Regions from separate parts of the Streptomyces sp. JLBG701 genome, predicted to be linked through region 3. Evidence: riboswitches for the same ligand, from Rfam matches in the RefSeq annotation. Region 3 holds a riboswitch; each other region holds the start of a gene.
The links. A riboswitch is a leader RNA that binds a small molecule or an ion and turns the genes downstream of it on or off. The one in region 3 is predicted to bind cyclic di-AMP.

Region 1: it holds a riboswitch for cyclic di-AMP, as region 3 does, so the genes downstream of both, AC5DRG_RS25100 (M23 family metallopeptidase) here and AC5DRG_RS32555 (C40 family peptidase) in region 3, are expected to answer to the same signal.
Region 2: it holds a riboswitch for cyclic di-AMP, as region 3 does, so the genes downstream of both, AC5DRG_RS31465 (transglycosylase SLT domain-containing protein) here and AC5DRG_RS32555 (C40 family peptidase) in region 3, are expected to answer to the same signal.

Annotation. Positions count from the first base shown of each region.
Region 1 is NZ_CM178588.1:5,476,680-5,479,943, forward strand. Features, by position in the region: gene AC5DRG_RS25095 (aldo/keto reductase) at 1-650, opposite strand, end outside; gene AC5DRG_RS25100 (M23 family metallopeptidase) at 785-1,816, opposite strand; cyclic di-AMP (ydaO/yuaA leader) riboswitch at 1,828-1,985, opposite strand; tRNA gene AC5DRG_RS25105 (tRNA-Met) at 2,326-2,399, opposite strand; partial or broken gene AC5DRG_RS25110 (hypothetical protein) at 2,472-2,726, opposite strand; gene AC5DRG_RS25115 (dihydrofolate reductase family protein) at 2,745-3,264, opposite strand, start outside.
Region 2 is NZ_CM178588.1:6,786,548-6,789,811, reverse strand. Features, by position in the region: gene AC5DRG_RS31470 (CocE/NonD family hydrolase) at 1-1,498, shown strand, start outside; cyclic di-AMP (ydaO/yuaA leader) riboswitch at 1,778-1,957, shown strand; gene AC5DRG_RS31465 (transglycosylase SLT domain-containing protein) at 1,961-2,443, shown strand; gene AC5DRG_RS31460 (HAD family hydrolase) at 2,578-3,264, opposite strand, start outside.
Region 3 is NZ_CM178588.1:7,000,033-7,003,296, forward strand. Features, by position in the region: gene AC5DRG_RS32550 (tellurite resistance/C4-dicarboxylate transporter family protein) at 1-723, opposite strand, end outside; gene AC5DRG_RS32555 (C40 family peptidase) at 942-2,081, opposite strand; cyclic di-AMP (ydaO/yuaA leader) riboswitch at 2,090-2,261, opposite strand; gene AC5DRG_RS32560 (ScyD/ScyE family protein) at 2,514-3,264, shown strand, end outside.

The DNA.
Region 1 (3,264 bases), 1.5 Mb from region 3:
AAGCCGGACGCGAGCCCGAAGTACGGGAGGGCGGCCAGGCCGGTGCGCTCGGCGAGGTCCTGGAGCTCGCCCTCGTAGGTGTCGCGGGAGACCAGGTTGTAGTGGGGCTGGAGGGCGACGTACCGCGCGAGACCCTCGCGGTCGGAGAAGTCGAGGGATGCCTGGAGGCGCTCCGCCGAGATGTTCGAGGCGGCGATGTGCCGTACCTTGCCCGCCTTCACCAGCTCGTCGAGCGCGCCGATGATCTCCTCGACCGGCACCTCGGGCTTGTCGAAGTGGGTGTAGTAGAGGTCGATGTGGTCGGTGCCCAGGCGGCGCAGGGACGCGTCGGCGGCGGCCCTGATGTTGGCGGCCGTGAGGCCCGGGAACTCGGGGTGCTGGCTGACCTTGGTCGCGATGACCACGTCGGAACGGTTGCCGCGCGCCTTGACCCAGTTGCCGATGATGGTCTCGGACTCGCCGCCCTTGTTGCCCTCGACCCAGGCCGAGTAGGAGTCGGCGGTGTCGAGGAAGTTGCCGCCCGCGGCCGCGTACGCGTCGAGGACGGCGAAGGACTGCGCCTCGTCGGCGGAGAAGCCGAAGACGTTGCCGCCGAGGACGAGCGGGAAGACCTCCAGGTCGGAGGAGCCGAGCTTGCGAAGAGAAGTCATGCTCTACAGCAACACCCGCACCGGAGCGCCCTGTTCCGGAGGCAATGGCAAAGTTCCGTAAACCCCAAAAGACCGGCAGCCCTGGCGTCGGGGGGGTGTCGCCAGGACTGCCGGAAGTCGGAGAGGAACAAGCCTCAGGGGGTGAGCCCCTTGCTCTGCAGCCAGGCCATCGGGTCGATCCCGGTGTCCGCTCCACCGGGGTGGACCTCCAGGTGGAGGTGCGCCCCGGTCACGTTGCCCGTGGAGCCGACGCGTCCGATGACATCGCCGGTGTTGACCTTCTGGCCGACGCTGACGCTGATGGACGACTGGTGGGCGAACCAGAGCTCGGTGCCGTCGTCGAGCGTGAGCACCGTCTTGTAGCCGTACGACCCGTCCCAGCCGGCCTCGGTGATGGTGCCGCTGTGGATGGCCTTGATGAGCGTGCCCGTGGGCGCGGCGAAGTCGAGGCCCGTGTGGTAGCCGGAGGACCACAGGGAGCCGGCCTGGCCGAAGGTGCTGGTGATCGTGTACGAGGAGGTCGGCAGCGTGTACTGCTTGGCCAGCTCGGCCAGGCGCTCGGCCTCCGCCTTCGCGGCGGCTTCCTCGGCGGCCTTCTTCTTCGCGGCGGCGGCCTTGGCGTCGGCCGCCTTCTCCGCCGCTGCGGCGGCGTCCGCGGCCTTCTTCTCGATGGCGGCCTGGGCAGCCTCCTGCGCCGCGGTGTCGGCCTGGTCCTGCTGCTGCTCGGCCTGGAGGATGATCCGGGCGCGCAGTGCCTCGCCGGCGTCGGTGGTGCCCTCGGCGGTGTCCTCGGACGTGACACCCACGCTGCTGAGCGCGGTGGCGGAACCCTTGGGGCCTTCGTCGTCCGAGATGAGCGAGCCGACGGACGGCAGGTCGGGCATGGAGATGGAGACGGGCGGCTTGCCGGTGTTGGCGCTGGCCATACCGGCCCCGCCGACGGCGGCTATGACACCGACGCCCAGGACGGTGGAGCTGCGGGCGAGTCCCCCGCCGCGCTGCTTGCTGACGCGGTGCCGGCCTCGTACGGGAAGAATGGACTCCGCGGTGGGGTTCCACTCCTCCTTCGGGCCCTCGTCGGTGCGGGCGCCGCCGTAGACGAAGGTCTCGGGGCTGCGCTGTTCCGGCACGAACGGGGCTTCTGGGGCGGGCGGGTTGGACGCCACGTAGGCGTGCTCCTTTCCTTCCTTCTCGCCTACCGGGTTAGCTGACGGGTTCGGAGCAGGAAGGTCTCCTACGCGCGTATAACTGCCGTGCTGCCACGGCGTTATCCGCGTGATTCACCCCAAGTTGGTGGTTCCCCGGTTCCCTTGCGGGATTCGGCACGTGCGCACGGAGCCGACTCTTGTGACGGCTGGGACGACCGCGCTGCGTTATCGAACGTTAATAGACGCGGGCCCTGGATTCCAAGCCGTTCGGCTTGATCATTAACGATTTTCCGCAGGACGTAGCCGTCATGACCGGTAGAAAACGGGCGAGTTGACCGCGATTCAGGAGTCACACCAATTCTGACGGTGTGTCAGTCGTTATGCGGAGCGGGATCATGCGAACACCCCCCGTGACAACGATCAAGAACCAGTGGCGGCGCGCCCGTCCAGGTTTCGACGCTCGGCATCGGCGGCCCGGAATACACCGAAGGCCCGGATCTCAAGAGATCCGGGCCTTCGGCCGTGAGTAGCGGGGACAGGATTTGAACCTGCGACCTCTGGGTTATGAGCCCAGCGAGCTACCGAGCTGCTCCACCCCGCGCCGTTGTGACTCCAGTGTACGTCATCCGGAGGACCACATGCACACGCGTTGATTTGAAGCGCTCAGGGCACCTCACGTCGCAGGATTTCCGGCGTGGGTGAGGGTCTCCCAGGAAACGAAGAGGTCGTCGGTGCCGGCGGGCCGGGTCTCCTCGGTGTCGATGGTCGAGCCGACCGGGCTGAGCGGCACCTTGCCGTCCTTCTCCAAGTAGAAGTAGGCGGGCACGCGCTCGCGGAAGCGCTTCAGGGCGTGGTCGAAGGTCTGGTGGTCGTCGAGGAAGACGGCGATGCCGATCGCGGCGTCGGCCATCGCGAGGTCCCAGTTGCCGACCCGTGCGCGGGCAACTCAGCCCAGCAGATGCCGATTCGGCACCATGGCCGCCCACTCGTACTCCGGCAGTACGACCACGTCGACCCCCTGGCTGGTCAGCAGCCCGCTCCCGTCGGCCGCCTCGACGAACGTGTTCGGCTCGCGCCACGCCGTGACCACCCGTCGTACGCCCGCGTCGAGGATGATCCGCGCACACGGCCGGGGCCGCGAGGCACGGTGTGCGCAGGGCTCCAGGCTGCTGTACACAGTCGCGTCGGCGAGCCGCGGATCCGCCGGGTCCAGCTTGGCGAGGGCGGCCTCCTCCGCGTGCACCACGGGATCGTCGCCCTCTCGCGAGTACCCGCGGGCCAGCTCGGTCCCGTCGGCGGCCACCACCACCGCCCCCACGCTGAACGCGGTCCCCGAGGGCGGACACAGCACCGCCAGCTCGCAGGCCAGCGCCAGCCAGTGCCCGTCGGCGGACGCCGGTACGTCTCCGGTGCCGGGCGCGGTGGGCTCGTAGCGCATGAGTACGACGTCCTCGATGGCCCGCGTC
Region 2 (3,264 bases), 210 kb from region 3:
GGACATGCACGCGTGGGCGGCGACCATGCTCGCCTTCGTGTCCCGGCCGCCCGACCCGCACTACGTCGGCGAGTCCTGGCGCGACATGTGGCTCAAGCGCCTGGAGCGGGTGGACCCCTTCCTGCACACCTGGCTGGCCCACCAGACGCGGGACGACTACTGGCGCCACGGCAGCGTCTGCGAGGACTACGGCGCGATCGACGCCGCCGTCCTGGCCGTGGGCGGCTGGCACGACCCGTACCGCGACACGGTCCTGCGCCTGGTCGAACACCTCCCGCCGGACCGCGTACGCGGCCTGATCGGCCCCTGGTCGCACCAGTACCCCGACCGCGGCCTCCCGCCCGGCCCGGCGATCGGCTTCCTCCAGGAGACCCTGCGCTGGTGGGACCAGCACCTGAAGGGCATCGACACCGGCATCATGTCCGAGTCCCTCCTGCGCGCGTACATCAGCGACTCGCACCCCCCGGCGACGGTCTACGAGACCCTCCCGGGCCGCTGGGTGGGCGAACCGGCCTGGCCCTCCCCCAACGTCACGACCATCTCGTACGGCCTTCAGGGCGCCCCTCTTCCGGTCCGTTCCCCCATGCACACGGGCGTCGACGCGGGCCGCTTCTTTCCCTTCGGCAACGACGGCGACCTGCCGCCGGACCAGCGGGACGAGGACGCGAGGTCGGTCTGCTTCGAGTTCGAAGTGCCGGAGGAGGCCTGGGTGTTGGGGCGGCCGAGGGTGCGGCTGCGGCTGACGTCGGAGGTGGGGCGCGGCCAGGTGGTCGCCCGGGTCTGCGACGTGGCGCCGGACGGCTCGTCGACCCTGGTCACCCGGGGTGTGCTGAACCTGTCGGCGCGGCAGGGGCGCGACCGGGCCGTGGCGTGGCCGCCGGGCGCCACGGAGGAGGTGACCTTCGAGCTCAACGGCATCGGTCACGTCTTCCCGCCGGGGCACCGCATCCGCCTCGCGGTCTCCTCGGCGTACTGGCCGTGGATCTGGCCCCAGCCGGAGTCGGCGGCGGGCTTCACGCTGGATCCGGCGGGCAGTGCGCTGGAACTGCCGGTACGAAACCACGAGTTGACGCCGGGGATCCGCTTCGAGGAACCGGAGGAGGCGGAGCCGATCGGCGTGAACTACCCGGCCACGCTGGACGAACCGCGCCCCGAGCGACTGGTCGTCCGCGATGTCGCGAAGGGCGAGTGGCGCCTGGAGGTCGACCCGCGCTACGGCGGTACGCGCGTGTACCCCGACGGTCTGGAATTCACCGAGGACGCGCTGGAGACGTACACGATCAACGAGTCGGACCCCCTGTCGGCCCGCACCCGCTCGGACTGGTCGATCCGGCTGCACCGCCCCGAGATGGCCTGGGACACGACGGTCACCACTCGCTCGGAGATCGCCTGCGACGCGACGGCCTTCGTCACCTCCAACGAGGTGGTCTGCACGGAGGGCGGCGAGGTCGTCTTTCACCGGACATGGGAGAAGCGGATCCCACGGACAGCCGGTTAACCACTACTTGGGCTTCATTGCCCGATTTGCCGCTCTTGCGAACGCCCGTGAGTTGGGTCACTCACGGGCATTCACGCTTTCATGCACCGGAACCCGCCCCTCCCCTTGCGCCGATGGGCAATTGAGGCTTGGCGACCGCAAAGGATCAAGCACCGCATAAGCCTCACAACAAGGTCAACAGGCATGTTCTGTGAATCCGGTACTTGTTCCGGACATGTGCTGTCGCATACGTTCCCGGCCTGTCGGGCGGAACGCCGAATCCTGCCGCCGCTCGCCACACACTCATCGACGACCACTCGCACGGCAGGAGCGGGGGACCCAGGTAAGTCGCCGGACCCGGACGTCTTCGGACATACCGGTACGGCTTGGGGTTAAGTCGTGTCGCTCTACGGCGGCACGGCCGGGCACCTCCCAGCCCGCACCCGACAGCTCACCTCGCAGGCGCCGGAGAGGAAATCCGCCATGCCCGCTGCCGCTCAATACCGTCTCAAGCGCCCCAACCGCCTCGCCCGCAAGCTCGCCGTCCTCGGCACCGGAGCCGCCGTACTGGCCCTCCCGCTCATCGGCGCGACCACCGCGTCCGCGGCCACCACGACCACGGTCACGGCCACCTCGCTGGGATACGCGAACAACCTCGACGGCTGGATCCGGGCCTCCCTCCAGGTCATGGCGCAGAACGGAATCCCCGGGACGTACGACGGCATCTATCGCAACGTCATCCGTGAGTCCTCGGGCAACCCGTACGCCATCAACAACTGGGACTCCAACGCGGCCGCCGGCACCCCGTCCAAGGGCCTGCTCCAGGTGATCGACCCGACCTTCAACGCCTACCACGTGGCCGGCACGTCGTGGGACTCCTACGACCCGGTCGCGAACATCACCGCGGCCTGCAACTACGCGGCGGCGCGGTACGGCTCGATCGACAACGTCTACGGGGCGTACTAGCTCCGCCGGTAGAGCCGCGATGGGTGGTGCCGGGATGTGTCGTCTTGCGTCTGCGGCTTCGTCGTGGCTGGTCGCGCAGTTCCCCGCGCCCCTTGGGCCCTTCGGGCCTTCGGGGCTTCGGGGGTTCGGGGGTTTCAGAGCTGCGGGAACAGTCTTTCCAGGACTACGGCGATGCCGTCGTCCTCGTTCGACAGGGTGATCTCGTCGGCCACCGCCTTGAGTTCGGGATGGGCGTTGGCCATGGCGACGCCGTGGGCGGCCCAGTCGAACATCGGGATGTCGTTGGGCATGTCCCCGAAGGCGATCGTCCGGTCCGGGCTCAGGCCCAGGTGCCGGGCCGCCAGCGCCAGCCCCGTCGCCTTGGTGATGCCGCATGGCTGGAGTTCGACGGTCCCGGGCCCCGACATCGTGACGGTGGCGAGGGAACCCACCACTCCGCGCGCCGTCGACGCCAACTCGTCGTCGGACAGGGACGGGTGGCGCAGCAGGACCTTGCTGATGGGCTCGCCCCAGAGGTCGTCACGCTTCCCGACCTGTACCGCGGGCAGCGTCGGATGGGGCATCAGATACCCCGGTTCGATGAGCGTGAGCCCGTCGACGCCGTCCTGGTCGACGGCCGCGTACACCTGCCCGACCTCGGCCTCGATCTTGCCCAGCGCGGTCTCGGCCAACTCCCGGTCCAGGGTGACGGACCACAGCAGACGGTCCGCGCCGGCGTCGTACAACTGCGCGCCCTGCCCGCACACCGCGAGCCCCCCGCTGCCGAGGTCATCGAGCAGCGGGCGCACTCTCGGCGCCGGCCGTCCGGTCACGACGAGGTG
Region 3 (3,264 bases):
GGCCAGGTCGAGCACCAGCAGCGCGACGGTCACCGCGCGCAGGACGCCTCGGTCGTCGTCGTTCCACAGGTACAGGCTCGCGCTGTCGGCGGCGATCAGCTTCGCGCCGGCCAGCGCCGACATGGCGAGCGCGCCGCCCGCGACCCAGTGGTCCCCGGCCCCTTCGATCACCTGCCGCAGATCGAAGTGGGCGAGCGCGAAGCCGTAGAGGACCAGTCCGAGCCAGAACAGCACCAGCGCCGCGTGCGCGAGCCAGGCCGTGCCCTCGGCCTGGGCGAGCGTGGCCCCGAGCACGGCGAGCCCCTGCGTGGCCACACAGACCAGGAACACCGCCCCGGGCATACGGCGCCGCCAGTGCCGTACGACATCGACGAGCAGCCCTGGCCACAGCACGGCGGCCAGCGCCAGCAGCGCCTGAGCCACGGTCTGCCAGCCGGCCGCGGAGAAACGGGTCCCGAGCACTGTGGTCGCGGCGACACCGGTCAGCGCGCCGAGCGTCCCCGCCTCCGACAGCCAGCGCGCCCGCTCCCGCGCCAGCCGTACGACGAAGTCAGCGGCCAGGGCCAGCCAGGCGGCGCAGGCCACCGCGAGCGCGATACGGGACAGCACCTCGTACCCCGTCAGATGCAGGCCGACCGAGATGATGCCGGTCGCCATCACGGCGGCCCCGGCCGCCGGCGGACGCTGCGCCCACCAGGCGCCGAGGGGGGAGATACCGGACATGGGGCCGATGCTAAGGAGCTTCGCGCGCGTTGCGAGCGGGGCACGCGCGCGGGCGCCCGGAAAAGCGTGCTGGCGCGGGGTGGGGGCGCGCACGCCTGGCACGAACAAGTGCGCCTCGGCCCGCAAAACAGCCACGCGCGCGTGCCGCCCCGAAAGGCAGCTCGCGCGCGCGTGGCGACAGAACTCCGTGTGTCAGGTCCGCTTGTCCATTCCGAGTGTCAGGCGGGCCGGACCACGCTGTAGATCGACGACTCGCCGTCGTAGTAGATCGACTCCTCGCGGACGTACGCGCCGGGCTTCGGGGCGTGGATCATCATGCCGTTGCCGATGTAGAGGCCGACATGGCTGATGTCGTCGTAGAAGAAGACCAGGTCGCCCGGCTGGATGTTGGAGAGGGAGACCGTCGTGCCCGCGTCCACCTGGAGGTAGGTGGTGCGGGGCAGGGTCACGCCGGCGGCCTTCCAGGCGGCCTGGGTGAGGCCGGAGCAGTCGTAGGAGTCGGGGCCGGTGGCGCCCCAGACGTACGGCTTGCCGATCTGGGCGCGGGCGAAGGCGAGCGCCTTCTCGGCCTTGGTGGCGTAGGACGAGTCTGTGGCGGTGGCGGTCGAGGCGCTGGTGTCCGCCTCCTGGGCGGCCTGCGCGGCGGCCTCGGCCTGCTGCTGGGCGAGCTGGGCCGCCTTGCGCTCGGCCTCCTCCTGCTTCTGCCTCTCGATCTCCGCGAGCCGCGCCTTCTCCTCGGCGGTCAGCTGCGACAGGAGTACGCGCGCGTCGGAGAGTTTCTGCTGGACGGTGGCCTTGGCCGTTTTCAGGTCGCTCTGCGACTCGGTGAGCGTCGAGAGGCTCTCGGTGGCCTCCTGGCGCTTCTGCATCGTCGCGGACTGCTCGGTGATGTACTCGTCGACCGCTTCCTTCTGACGGCCGGTCATCCGGTCCATCAGCTGGGCCTGGTCGAAGTAGTCCTGCGGCGAGTCGGCGAGCAGGAAGGTAGCCGTGTCGGGTGCGGAGGCCCCGGTCCGGTACTGGGCCGCGGCGTACGAACCCAGCTCCTCCCGCGCCTCGTTGAGCTTCTGCGTGCGCTTGGCGACGTCGTCGAGGAGAGTGTCGACCTGCTTGCTCTGCTTGGCGGTCTTCTCCTTGGCCGCGTTGTACTTGTCGGTCGCCGACTCCGCCTGGCGGTAGAGGTCGTCGACCTTCTTCTCGACTTCCTCAAGACTGGGCTTGTCGTCGGTCGAGGGTGCTGCGGTGGCTGTTTGGGACAGCAGGGCCACGGACGTCAGGGCCGCCGTGGCGAGGGCGGGGGTCCGTATGCCTGCGACGCGCGTGCCCGTGGGACGCGCTTTGCGGTGCGACGACGCCAAGAGAGGCGACTCCTTCCATATTCCGCCTACCGAGTTAGCTGTCGGGTTCGGGCGGGTGGATCGGAAGGGTTGCCCTACGGTCCTTGTCCCGGACGGGAGTTGGACCGATTCACCCCAAGGTCGGTGTGGGTCCCCGGTTCCGGCTGCCTTGGGGCGCACCGGATTCGGCGGAGGCCGAGCGGCCCGGCGACGGTTCGCCGGTGGGGGTCGTACGGCCTGATGAGCACGGTAGCCAACTCGTGTGGCCCCTGTGAAGGTTGATGGGTGATATGCCCGATACATTTTCGTGACCTTATTCATGCGTGTCACCAAGGGTGGCCGATCCGGAGTGATCTGTGGTGACTTGTGCGGAGTTACGGCGTCCGCCCGCTTCCGGGGGCTAACTTCCAGCCAGTCACGGTCTGGAGCCGTGGCAGGTGAGGGAGGTACGGCATGCGGAAGCGCACAGCACTCGTCGTCGCCACAGGAGTCGCACTCGCCGCCAGCGCGGGTATCGGCCCCGCGACCGCCACGGGCACGGACAGCGGTCACGCGGGCGGCAAACCGGTCGTCCGCGTGATCGCGAAGGGGCTCGACAACCCGCGACAGCTCTCGTACGACAACGGACATGTGTACGTCGCCGAAGCCGGACGCGGCGGCAAGAAGTGCATCGGGGAGGGTCCGGAGGGTACGACCTGCATCGGGCTCACCTCGGCGGTCACCAAGATCTACTGGGACGGGAACGCCTGGCGGCACTACCGGATCGTCGAGGGCCTGCCCTCCGGAGCCGCGCCCGACGGCGGCTTCGCGACCGGTGTGGACGGCGTCTCCGCGCTCGACGGCTGCGTCTGGGGCGTGGAGACCTTCGCCCCGCCGGAGGCCGGCGTGCCCACCACCCCACCCTGGAACAAGCTCGGCAAGCTGCTGTCCGTCGCCGACGGCAAGGCGAGGATCGCCGCCGACATCTCCGCCGTGGAGTACAAGTACAACCCGCACAAGACGGCGCTGGAGTCCAACCCGTACGCCGTCCTCGCGCTCCCCGACGGCCGCAGGATCGTCGCCGACGCGGCCGGCAACGACCTGATCGAGGTCTCGCCGTCCGGGAAGGCCCGCCCCTTCACCGTCTTCCCCGACCATGACAAACACGAGTCCGTCCCGACCTCGCTCGCCCTCGGACCCGACGGAAAGCTCTACGTCGGCGACC